Regions from separate parts of the Hyphomicrobium sp. ghe19 genome, predicted to be linked through region 2. Evidence: predicted binding sites of a transcription regulator. Region 2 holds the regulator's gene; each other region holds the start of a gene.

Evidence for each region. The regulator LexA, encoded in region 2, represses DNA repair genes until DNA is damaged. The targets are predictions, from matches to a motif close to TGTTCNNNNTGTGTTCNG.
Region 1: the regulator LexA is predicted to act here: its motif matches at 1,930-1,947, upstream of AACL53_RS17175 (adenosylcobalamin-dependent ribonucleoside-diphosphate reductase).
Region 3: the regulator LexA is predicted to act here: its motif matches at 1,685-1,702, upstream of AACL53_RS19790 (YifB family Mg chelatase-like AAA ATPase).

What each region holds. Positions count from the first base shown of each region.
Region 1 is NZ_LR743509.1:3,625,086-3,628,358, forward strand. It holds gene AACL53_RS17160 (YdcF family protein) at 1-551, shown strand, start outside; gene AACL53_RS17165 (1-acyl-sn-glycerol-3-phosphate acyltransferase) at 544-1,344, shown strand; gene AACL53_RS17170 (hypothetical protein) at 1,520-1,822, shown strand; gene AACL53_RS17175 (adenosylcobalamin-dependent ribonucleoside-diphosphate reductase) at 1,991-3,273, shown strand, end outside.
Region 2 is NZ_LR743509.1:2,859,208-2,862,480, reverse strand. It holds gene AACL53_RS13735 (ComEC/Rec2 family competence protein) at 1-705, shown strand, start outside; gene lexA (transcriptional repressor LexA) at 735-1,529, opposite strand; gene AACL53_RS13725 (hypothetical protein) at 1,799-2,041, shown strand; gene AACL53_RS13720 (hypothetical protein) at 2,216-2,350, shown strand; gene AACL53_RS13715 (hypothetical protein) at 2,951-3,273, opposite strand, start outside.
Region 3 is NZ_LR743509.1:4,175,978-4,179,250, reverse strand. It holds gene gshB (glutathione synthase) at 1-582, shown strand, start outside; gene AACL53_RS19800 (hypothetical protein) at 579-1,118, shown strand; gene AACL53_RS19795 (hypothetical protein) at 1,217-1,423, opposite strand; gene AACL53_RS19790 (YifB family Mg chelatase-like AAA ATPase) at 1,747-3,273, shown strand, end outside.

The DNA of each region.
Region 1 (3,273 bases), 770 kb from region 2:
GGGATGACGCCGCGGATTTGGACAAGGCCGATGGCATCGTCGTGCTGACCGGCGGCGACAATCGGATCGAGGCGGGTGCGAAGCTTATGAGCGAAGGGCGCGCCAAGCGCATGCTCATTTCGGGCGTCAATCGCAAGGTCAGCCGCGAAGAGATGCAGCGGATCGTCCGTATCGATAATCGCGTTTTCAATTGCTGCGTCGACCTCGGATACGAAGCGCTCGACACGGTCGGCAATGCCGACGAGACGAGAACGTGGGCCAATACGAACGGCTACTCGAAGCTGATCGTCGTGACCTCGCGCTATCACATGCCTCGCAGTCTCGCAGAGCTGGCTCTCGTCATGCCGGGAGTCACGCTCCTGCCATATGCGGTCACTCCGAAGCGCTTCCCTGAGACGGCCTGGTGGCTGCACGTCGCGACGACGAGGGTGCTGCTTTCCGAATATCTGAAATTTCTCCCGGCCGTCGCTCGCCTCACCGCGCAGCGCGTCATCGATTGGCGCGACGGGCAATCGGTCGCGATCGTCCCACAGAAGCGCGCCGATGGCTGAGCAACCGCTGCCTGGACCCGGCGCATTGGTCGTCGTGCGTTCGCTCATTTATTTCGTCGTCTTTTACGTCGTCACTGCGCTTTATCTGGTGCTCGGCTCGTGGCTGCTCATCGGGCCGCGATCCTGGGCGATGAAGGGTCTCGAGGTTCACGGGCGGACGTGCGTCTGGCTGCTCCGCCTGATTTGCGGAACCAAGCTCGAGGTTCGCGGGCGCGAAAATGTGCCGAAGACGGGCTGCCTCGTCATCGCCAAGCATCAGTCGGCCTGGGACACTTTCGGGCTCATTTCGCTCTTTCGCGATCCGGCGATCGTGCTCAAGGACGAGCTGAAGTGGATCCCATTCTACGGCTGGTTCTGCGTCAAGTTCGAGCACATTCTCGTCAAACGCGAGAAGGCTTCGGCGGCACTCAAATCGATGATCCGAGACGCCCGGCAACGCATTAGTATCAACCGCGAGGTCGTCATTTTTCCGGAAGGTACCCGAACGATACCGGGTTCCTCTCCCGATTATAAACCCGGCTACGTCGCCCTCTACGAAGCGCTCGGTGTCGCCACAGTGCCGCTAGCGCTCAACTCCGGACTGTTCTGGCCGCGCCGCAGTCTCTGGCGCTATCCAGGGACGATCGTCGTCGAGTTTCTGCCGGCGCTGCCGCCCGGATTGCCGCGCGCCGAATTCCGCTCGCGCGTCGAATCGGCGATCGAAGCAGCGAGCACGCGGCTCATCGAGGAAGCTGCAAGAAGCCCTTCGCCGCCGCCGCTCGCACTGGCCTACAGGCGCGCGCACGCCAGCTGACGTTGTCCACAGCACCGCGAAGCAAGCAGGGCCCGTCTAAATCGCATGATGTGCGGATGCCGCAATGCGGGGGAAATCGTCGTTCCCGCATGGTTTGTTATGCACGGATGCCTCTTCGATATGGCACGGTCGAGCCCTCATCGTTTTTCTCGTTTTCCAATCATGGAGACTTCCAATGCGCACTGCCGCCCGAATGATGTGGGCCGTTATCGCCGTCGCAGGCGCTGCCATGGCGGCTGCGCCGGCGGAAGCCAAAGACTGTTTCAAGAAAGCCGCCGAAGGCGTCGCCCTCACCGAGAAGCTCGCCCATTTCCAGGTCGATGCGGCCCTATTGCAAGCGACCGACTGGAGCATCTATTTCACCTGGGTATCCGGCAACGGCACGCCCGGCTATTCGTTCGGCCCGCGCCGCTATAAGTGCAGCGCCGGAACGATCGGCTGGCAGTGCAAGGGCGAAGCGACGCTCTGCAAGCTCTAAGAGCGGCGATTTCGACTGATCTACAAAGCCGTCGGCCCGTTGATCCGGGCTGGCGGTTTTTTGTTTGTGGAACGAGGTCGCCTCAAACCGTTTGACAGAGAAGGATTGAGAACATATAGTGAACGCGGATTGAAGATGGGGCTTTAATACCCATATTCAGGGCACCCGATGAGCGCGATTTTTTCAGATCTTCCGGCCATTTCCGACGCTATCTGGCGGCGTAAATATCGCTTTGCCGGTTCGTCGACCGTCGCGGCGGACTGTACGATCGAAGACACGTTCCGGCGGATCGCGGCTGCTGCGGCGTCGGTCGAGAAGCCGGCAGCGCGAGAGAAGTGGGCCAGCGCCTTTTACGATTCGATGTCGGACTTCGGCTTTCAGCCGGCCGGGCGCATTATCGTGGGGGCCGGTACCGACCGGAACGTCACGCTCTTCAACTGCTTCGTTCTGGGCCGAATCGGCGACGACCTTTCGAGCATTTTCGACAACGTCAAAGATGCGGCGCTGACGATGCAGGCGGGCGGCGGCATCGGTCACGATTTCTCGACGCTTCGCCCGCAGGGCGCGCCGGTCAAAAGCATCGGAGCGGACGCATCGGGGCCTGTGAGCTTCATGGATGTCTGGGACGCGATGTGCCGGACGATCATGTCGGCCGGTCAACGCCGCGGGGCGATGATGGCGACGCTTCGATGCGATCATCCGGACATCGAGACGTTCATCGCGGCGAAGGCGGATTCGCAGCGGCTGCGGAATTTCAACCTCTCGGTTCTCGTGACCGACGCGTTCATGGATGCTGTGAAGCGCCGCGCATCATGGGACCTCGTTTTCGAAGGCAAGATTTACAAGACGGTCGACGCACGCGCGTTATGGGACAAGATCATGCGTGCGACGTATGATTATGCGGAGCCCGGCGTCATCTTCATCGACCGGGTGAACGCCGCGAACAACCTCGAATATTGCGAAACGATCTCCGCAACGAACCCGTGCGGGGAGCAACCGCTTCCTCCTTATGGCGCCTGCCTATTGGGATCGATCAATCTCGCGCGCCTCGTCGAACATCCGTTCACGCCCGCAGCAGATATCGACCTCGCGAGGCTCGAAGCTCGCGTCGCGATGGCGGTTCGGTTTCTCGACAATGTCATAGATATCTCGCGCTATCCGCTCGAAGCGCAGGCCGCGGAAGCCCGTGCCAAGCGCCGCATCGGCCTGGGCATCACAGGCCTCGCGGATGCGCTGATTTTTCTTGGGCTTCGTTACGGCAACGCGGCGGCGCGGGAAAAGGCTGCCGAGTGGATGGCCGCGATCCAGAACGCTGCCTATCGGGCGAGCGCGGCTCTTGCGGCTGAGAAAGGCGCATTTCCGCTTTACGATGCAAAGGCGTTCCAGTCGCGTCCTAACGTTTTGCGGCTCGACGCGGATGTGCGCGAGGCGATTGCTGCAAGCGGCGTTCG
Region 2 (3,273 bases):
TTTGGCGTCGCTCTTTGCGTTCTGGGCCTGCTCGGAGCGCCATTGATGTCACGACCGGATATTCTCATCGGCCAGAAAGGCCTGATCGCCGTGCGCGATACGTCTGGGAAACTCTCCGCACTGCCGAACAAGGGCGCGAAATATGACCTGGATCGCTGGCTCGAATACGACGGAGACGGACGGACGGCCCGCGAGGCGCAATCCGGCGACGCGTTCTCGTGTGACGCGGTCGGATGCATTGCCCACGTCAAAGGCGCAACGGTCGCGGTCGCCCGGCATCCGGCAGCCGTGACCGACGATTGCCTCAATGCCGATGTGCTGGTGATCAACGACCCGAAGCCCGAGGACTGCGCGGTGCCGGCGACCGTCATCGACGTCTTCGACCGTTGGCGCAACGGCGCCTACGCCCTATACATCGATCGCAGCGATGATAACCCCGAGCCGCGCGTGCACCTTGAGACGGTCGCATCCCGCCGCGGCGAACGGCCGTGGAGCGTCATGCCCGAAAGGAAAACGCCCGGCGGCCTTCCGAAACCCCGCATACGGGAGACACCCGGCGCAGCGCCGCCGGCTGCGGCGCCACCGCGGTCAATGGCGGAAGCTGAAGCCGAGCCGCGAACGCTTGCCGAGAGCGATCCGGGCGAGGAACCGGACTTTGAGCCAGAGTTTACGAATGCCGTGCCGGCCGCCAACGACGCCCAGTAAGACCTCCTAGCGCTGAGTAGCCCAGTAGCTCAGTAGCGCCGCAACAGCCCCACGAGCCGGCCCTGGATGTCGATCTGGTCGGGCCCGAATATGCGCGTCTTGAATTCGGGGTTCGCCGCTTCGAGGGCAATCGTCGAGCCTTTCTTGCGAAGCCGCTTCAACGTCGCTTCCTCGCCTTCGACGAGAGCAACGATGATGTCCCCGTTCTCGGCGTTATTGCACCGGCGGATAATGACGGTATCGCCGTCATGAATGCCCGCCTCGATCATCGAGTCGCCCTTCACCTCGAGCGCGAAATGTTCGCCGTTCGTCAGGATGTCGGGCGGCACGGCGATATCGTGCGTGTGGTTTTGAATGGCGCTGATCGGCGTACCGGCAGCGATCCGCCCCATGACGGGGATCGATACGGTCCGCGCATCGATGATGTGCGACGGCGGCGGCGGAGAAACGCTCGCCCGTGGTCCCGAGCCCTCGATCACGCTCGGCTGGAAGCCGCTGCGTTGAGGCATGGATGCGACGGACGCGCCTGAAGAGTGGCCCGCGTGTTGGCCGGCACTTGGCCCAATGTTCTGTCCGCCGTTCTGGGCGCCTGTCTGGCCGCCGGTCTGATTGTCCGGCAGCTTGATGACCTCGATCGCCCGCGCCCTGTGCGGCAGCCGGCGGATGAAACCGCGCTCGACCAGGGCCGTGATTAGGCGGTGAATGCCGGACTTAGACCTCAGATCCAGCGCATCCTTCATTTCGTCGAAGGATGGGGGCACGCCGCGTTCCTGCATGCGCGCATGGATGAAAAGCAGGAGGTCTTTCTGTTTCTCGGTGAGCATCGCGTTTCGTCTCAAGCCTTCCATGGCTGCGCGGGGACCGTGGGCCGAAACGCTGACCACCGATCGGACCCCCGCTGAATGACGGTACAAATCATGTATGTACGCTACACGTTCTTGTCTCGTTCCGCAAGCGCGCCCCGCGTTATCCCTATTCGACAGCGTCAATGGCCACGCGCGAGTGGCTCGAATGCCTCGCATGGCCAAGCGGCCAGATTGAACGGCTCCGCGAATCCAAACTCCGCTGATGAGCGGTAACGGGAGAACGCGAAATGCAGATGAAATGGTCTCCGCTGTTCCTGACAGCCGTGGCGGTGCTGGCCGTTTGCGGAGGAGAGGCCCGCGCCGACGGCTGCGACGACATGAAGGCGCTCTGCAAGGAAGCGACCGCGAAGGCCTTGAAATGCACGAACGAGCAATCGGCCGCCGAGTGCAAGCCGCTGATCGACGTGCGCAACGCGACGTGCACGCAGATCGATCTCGTCTGCAAGCCGGCGGCCCCAGAACCGGAATAGACGCGCCGGAATAGACCGCGCCGGAATAACCCGCGCCAATAGGGGTGCCCGAATTCCGCCGCGACGCGGCCGCGCAAAAGCACGCGTGCCGTGCGACGGAAACTTGGTCGCCGCTGGTTCAACACCGGACGCGCCATTGGGACTATGGGCTGTTTGAGCGGGCATTGTCGGGCCATGCAGGGTTGGTTCTCGCAGATCGTCATAGGCGTCATCGTCACCGTTCTCGGAACGCTCATCGCCAACGCCGTCACCGGCGGCCGCGCTGGACACCATTTCGTCCCGAGCTTCCACGCTTCCTCTCAACGCTGAACCTTTCGCGCGCCAACACCCACAACGAAGAACGGCGCAACATCGAACGCGCACGGTGGCCGGCTCCCCGGAGGGGACCGAAGGACGACGCAACAAGCGTGCGCAACCGGCCGGCTCGCGGAACGCGAGTCGGTTGCGCCAACCAAAAAGCACGAAGCGGACGGGTTCCGCGGCTGGGTCGTGCAGCAATGAAGTCTCGGAACCGATCCGCTCCGTGACAGACCGAGAACAGGGTCTCGAGCGCGGTCACTTTACGTCAGCGGGATGCTCCGCACACAGGCTTCTCACCCTGTGCGAACCGGTCGATCGCCTTGTCCGGAAGCGCGCGTCACGCCCCGGGTCGGGCTGCCCCACCCGAGCCCGGCGCAACGCCTTGCGCACGAACCCTTTGCCGGATGGGCGAAACGATTATGCGAGCGGAGGCGAGAGCGGGGATAAGTTTTTTGAGTGAGGGGGGGAATTGGGGAGAATTGGTACGTCGCGCAGTTGCAAGCGGCAATAAAACGAGTCCTTCGGATGAGGTGATGCCTGAAATGATTGAGGCCGGAGCCGCAGAGCTAGTCGGGTTCGACTGGATTAAGAGCGATGCGACCGACTGTGCTAAGCGGGTGTTTCTTGCGATGGCAACATTAGTCCACACTTCCACAAGCAGGTCGTCATTGCCCCACCGGCGTTGAAAATCGCGGTGGCGGCTGCATAAAGTTCGCCAATTTCTGTTGGAACCTCTTCTTGTTTGAGACGTCCCCCGGACAAACGAAAATCAACGCGCAAAGGGCGCGTCGTGTCCGGTCCATCTATCCATCGTGCGTGTACGAATTTGTTTCTCAGTGTGTAGGCGTCCTTGACTCCTTCAAGGGCGGAAACGAACTCTTTCCATTTTAGCGGATCGCCGCTTTGGAACTGGCGCGCGTAGGCCATAATAA
Region 3 (3,273 bases), 1.3 Mb from region 2:
GAAAAACTGTTCGTCCTGGATTTCCTCGACCTGATGCCGCCGACGCTCGTCACGCGCTCGCTCGCCGACGTGCAGGCGTTCCGCGCCGAGTATAAGGACATCATCGTCAAGCCGCTCTACGGCAACGGCGGCGCCGCCGTATTCCGCATCAGACCGGAGGACGGCAATCTCGGCTCCCTCGTCGAGCTCTTTCAAACCGTGTTCCGCGAACCCTTCATGGTGCAGGAATTCCGCGCCGAGGTGAAGGACGGCGACAAACGCATCATCCTGGTCGATGGCGAAATCGCAGGCGCGATCAACCGCGTTCCCCAGGCCGGAGAAACGCGTTCGAACCTCCACGTCGGAGGCACCGCGCAGGCCGTTGAACTGACAGACCGCGACCGCGAGATCTGCGCCCGTCTCAAACCCGAATTGAAACGCCGCGGACTGATCTTCACCGGCATCGACGTCATCGGCCCGTACATCACCGAAATCAATGTCACGTCCCCGACGGGCATTCGTCAGGTGAAGAAGTTCGGCGGCAACGACATCGCCGCGATGATCTGGGACGTCATCGAAGACAAGAGAAGATCGCAAGCATGAACGCGCGTGTCGATATCAGGATGATGAAAGGCCAATTCACGATGAGATCGATCACGATCGCAAGCTTGCTCGCGGCGCTTTTGTTCGTTGCCCCCGCGTTGCCATGGAATGAAGCGCAGGCCGTTACCGCCTCACCGTTCGCGCCGCTGCTCGGGCGATGGTCGGGCATCGGCATGATTGGCTACAAGGAGAGCCCGGCCGAAAAAATCAAATGCCGCGCGACTTACCTTTTGACGGACACCGAGGACGAACTGAAACAGACGATCCGCTGCGCCACGGCGGGCGGCGCCGTCGAGATCGTCAGCAATGTGAAGGAGTCCGCCGGCAAACTGTCCGGGCATTGGAAGGAAACGATCCATAACTTCGAAGGCGACCTGATCGGCGACGTCACGCCGAAGGGCTTTCACGTCGTCATCCAAGGCACCGACGTTACCGCCAACATGGACATCGACGTCCGCAACGATAAGCAGGCGGTCGAAATCCAGTTCACGAATTCAAGCTTGATCGGCATGACGCTGGTGATGACGAAGGGGTGAGCGGCTTTTGAACTACTCTTTGGGATCTAATGCTTTGCGTTTAGGTGGCACATTGGTTGGCGCCGGCGGACGAGCAAAGCCAGCCGACGCCATAAAGTCTAAGCTGACTTCTTCAAGCGCAAAAGGGCCTCTTGCCGACTGCCCCGGTGACGATGCTCTTTCAGGACTTCGTTGACGCGGCCGCCATTGACGTCGAATTGTGCGGCGATCCGGCTTTGAAGTTCGCCAGCCCAACTCAAAAGCCAGATCTTAACAGCGTCTTCAAAGGTGAGCCGATGGCTCGGACTGCCGATAGTCTTCTTCATTAGCTACTCCATAAGAGTAGCCAGTTGAGGGCTTGACCGATTCAGCCGATTGATTCATCGTGCCGAAGCATACTAAGTTGCCGCCCTCAACCGGCGGTTGCAAATAAGCTTCGCACGTCTGATCACGTGCGGAGCTTTCTTTTTTGCTCGAAGTGATTCGAACGAGAAAACTATGAATGGACGCCTAAAATCCGTCAACAAATCAGCGGCAGATATTGGGGGTAGCATAGACAACAATTACTATATCTAGTATGGCTTGAATGTTCCCCCTTCGTTCTTGACTTTATCTCACCCCGCTGATTAGCTCTCCTTGGGGGAGCAAAATGTACGGTCAGATCTCCACGCTCGCGTTCATCGGCATCGAGGCACGGCCTGTCGAAGTGCAGGTCCGCGTGACCCCTGGAGCCGCCGCCTTCGCCATCGTCGGCCTGCCCGACAAGGCGGTGGCCGAAAGCCGCGAACGCGTCCGCAACGCCCTCCACGCCGTCGGTCTCGGGCTCCCCTTCAAGCACATCACGGTCAACCTCGCGCCCGCCGACCTGCCGAAGGAAGGCAGCCATTTCGATTTGCCCATCGTGCTCGCGATGATGTGCGCGATGGAGGCCATCGCGCCCGACGCCATCGCAGGCTATGCCGCGATCGGCGAACTGGCGCTGGACGGCTCGATACGCGCCGTGCCGGGCACGCTGCCGGCTGCAATGGGCGCCAACGCCATCGGCAAGGGTCTCATCTGCCCCGCAGCCTCGGGCCCCGAAGCGGCGTGGGCGAGCGAGGACCTCGCCATCCTGGCGGCCCCGCATCTCCTGTCGCTCGTCAATCACTTCAAGGGCACGCAGACGCTGTCGCGGCCCGAGCCCAACGTCCTGCCGACGCAGAGCTATGCGGCCGACCTCCGCGATATCAAAGGCCAGGAAACAGCCAAGCGCGTCTTGGAAATAGCAGCGGCGGGGAACCACAACCTGCTGATGATCGGGCCGCCCGGCTCCGGCAAATCGATGCTCGCCTCGCGCCTGCCGTCGATCCTTCCGCATCTGCAACCCGAAGAGATCCTTGAAGTCTCGATGGTGCATTCGCTCGCGGGCGAGCTCGTCGGCGGCAAGCTCACGGTCGAACGCCCATTTCGCGCGCCGCATCATTCGGCGAGCATGGCCTCGCTCGTCGGCGGCGGCTCGCGCCCTCGCCCCGGCGAGGTCTCGCTTGCGCACCATGGCGTCCTCTTTCTCGATGAGCTGCCCGAGTTCCAGCCGAACGTGCTTGACGCTTTGCGCCAGCCGTTGGAGTCGGGCGAAACCGTCATCGCTCGCGCGAACCACCGTATTGCCTACCCCTCCCGCATTCAGCTGATCGCGGCGATGAACCCGTGCAAATGCGGGGGCAGCAATCCCGGCGAACCGTGCCGTCGCGGTCCGCGCTGCGCTGGCGATTATCAGGCGCGCGTGTCGGGGCCGCTGCTGGACCGCATCGATCTGCAGATCGAGGTCCCGGCGATATCAGCGGCTGATCTTGTTCTGCCCGCGCCGTCCGAAGGAAGCGCCGAAGTCCGCTCTCGCGTCGCCGCGGCTCGCGATCGTCAACGCACGCGCTTCGCGGCGCTGGGCGCAAAAGGCGTCCGCACGAATGCCGATTGCTCGGCAACGCTTCTCGAACAGACGGCGACGCCCGATGAAGCGGGCGTGGCGCTGCTCCGCCATGCGGCCGGAACTCTTGGATTATCGGCGCGAGGTTTTCACCGCACGCTCAAGGTCGCTCGAACGATAGCGGACCTGGAGAGTTGTGAGACAGTGGCTCGCGCTCATGTCGCGGAAGCCCTGAGCTATCGAGGGGAGACCTTGCGGCAAGTCAGAGTATCG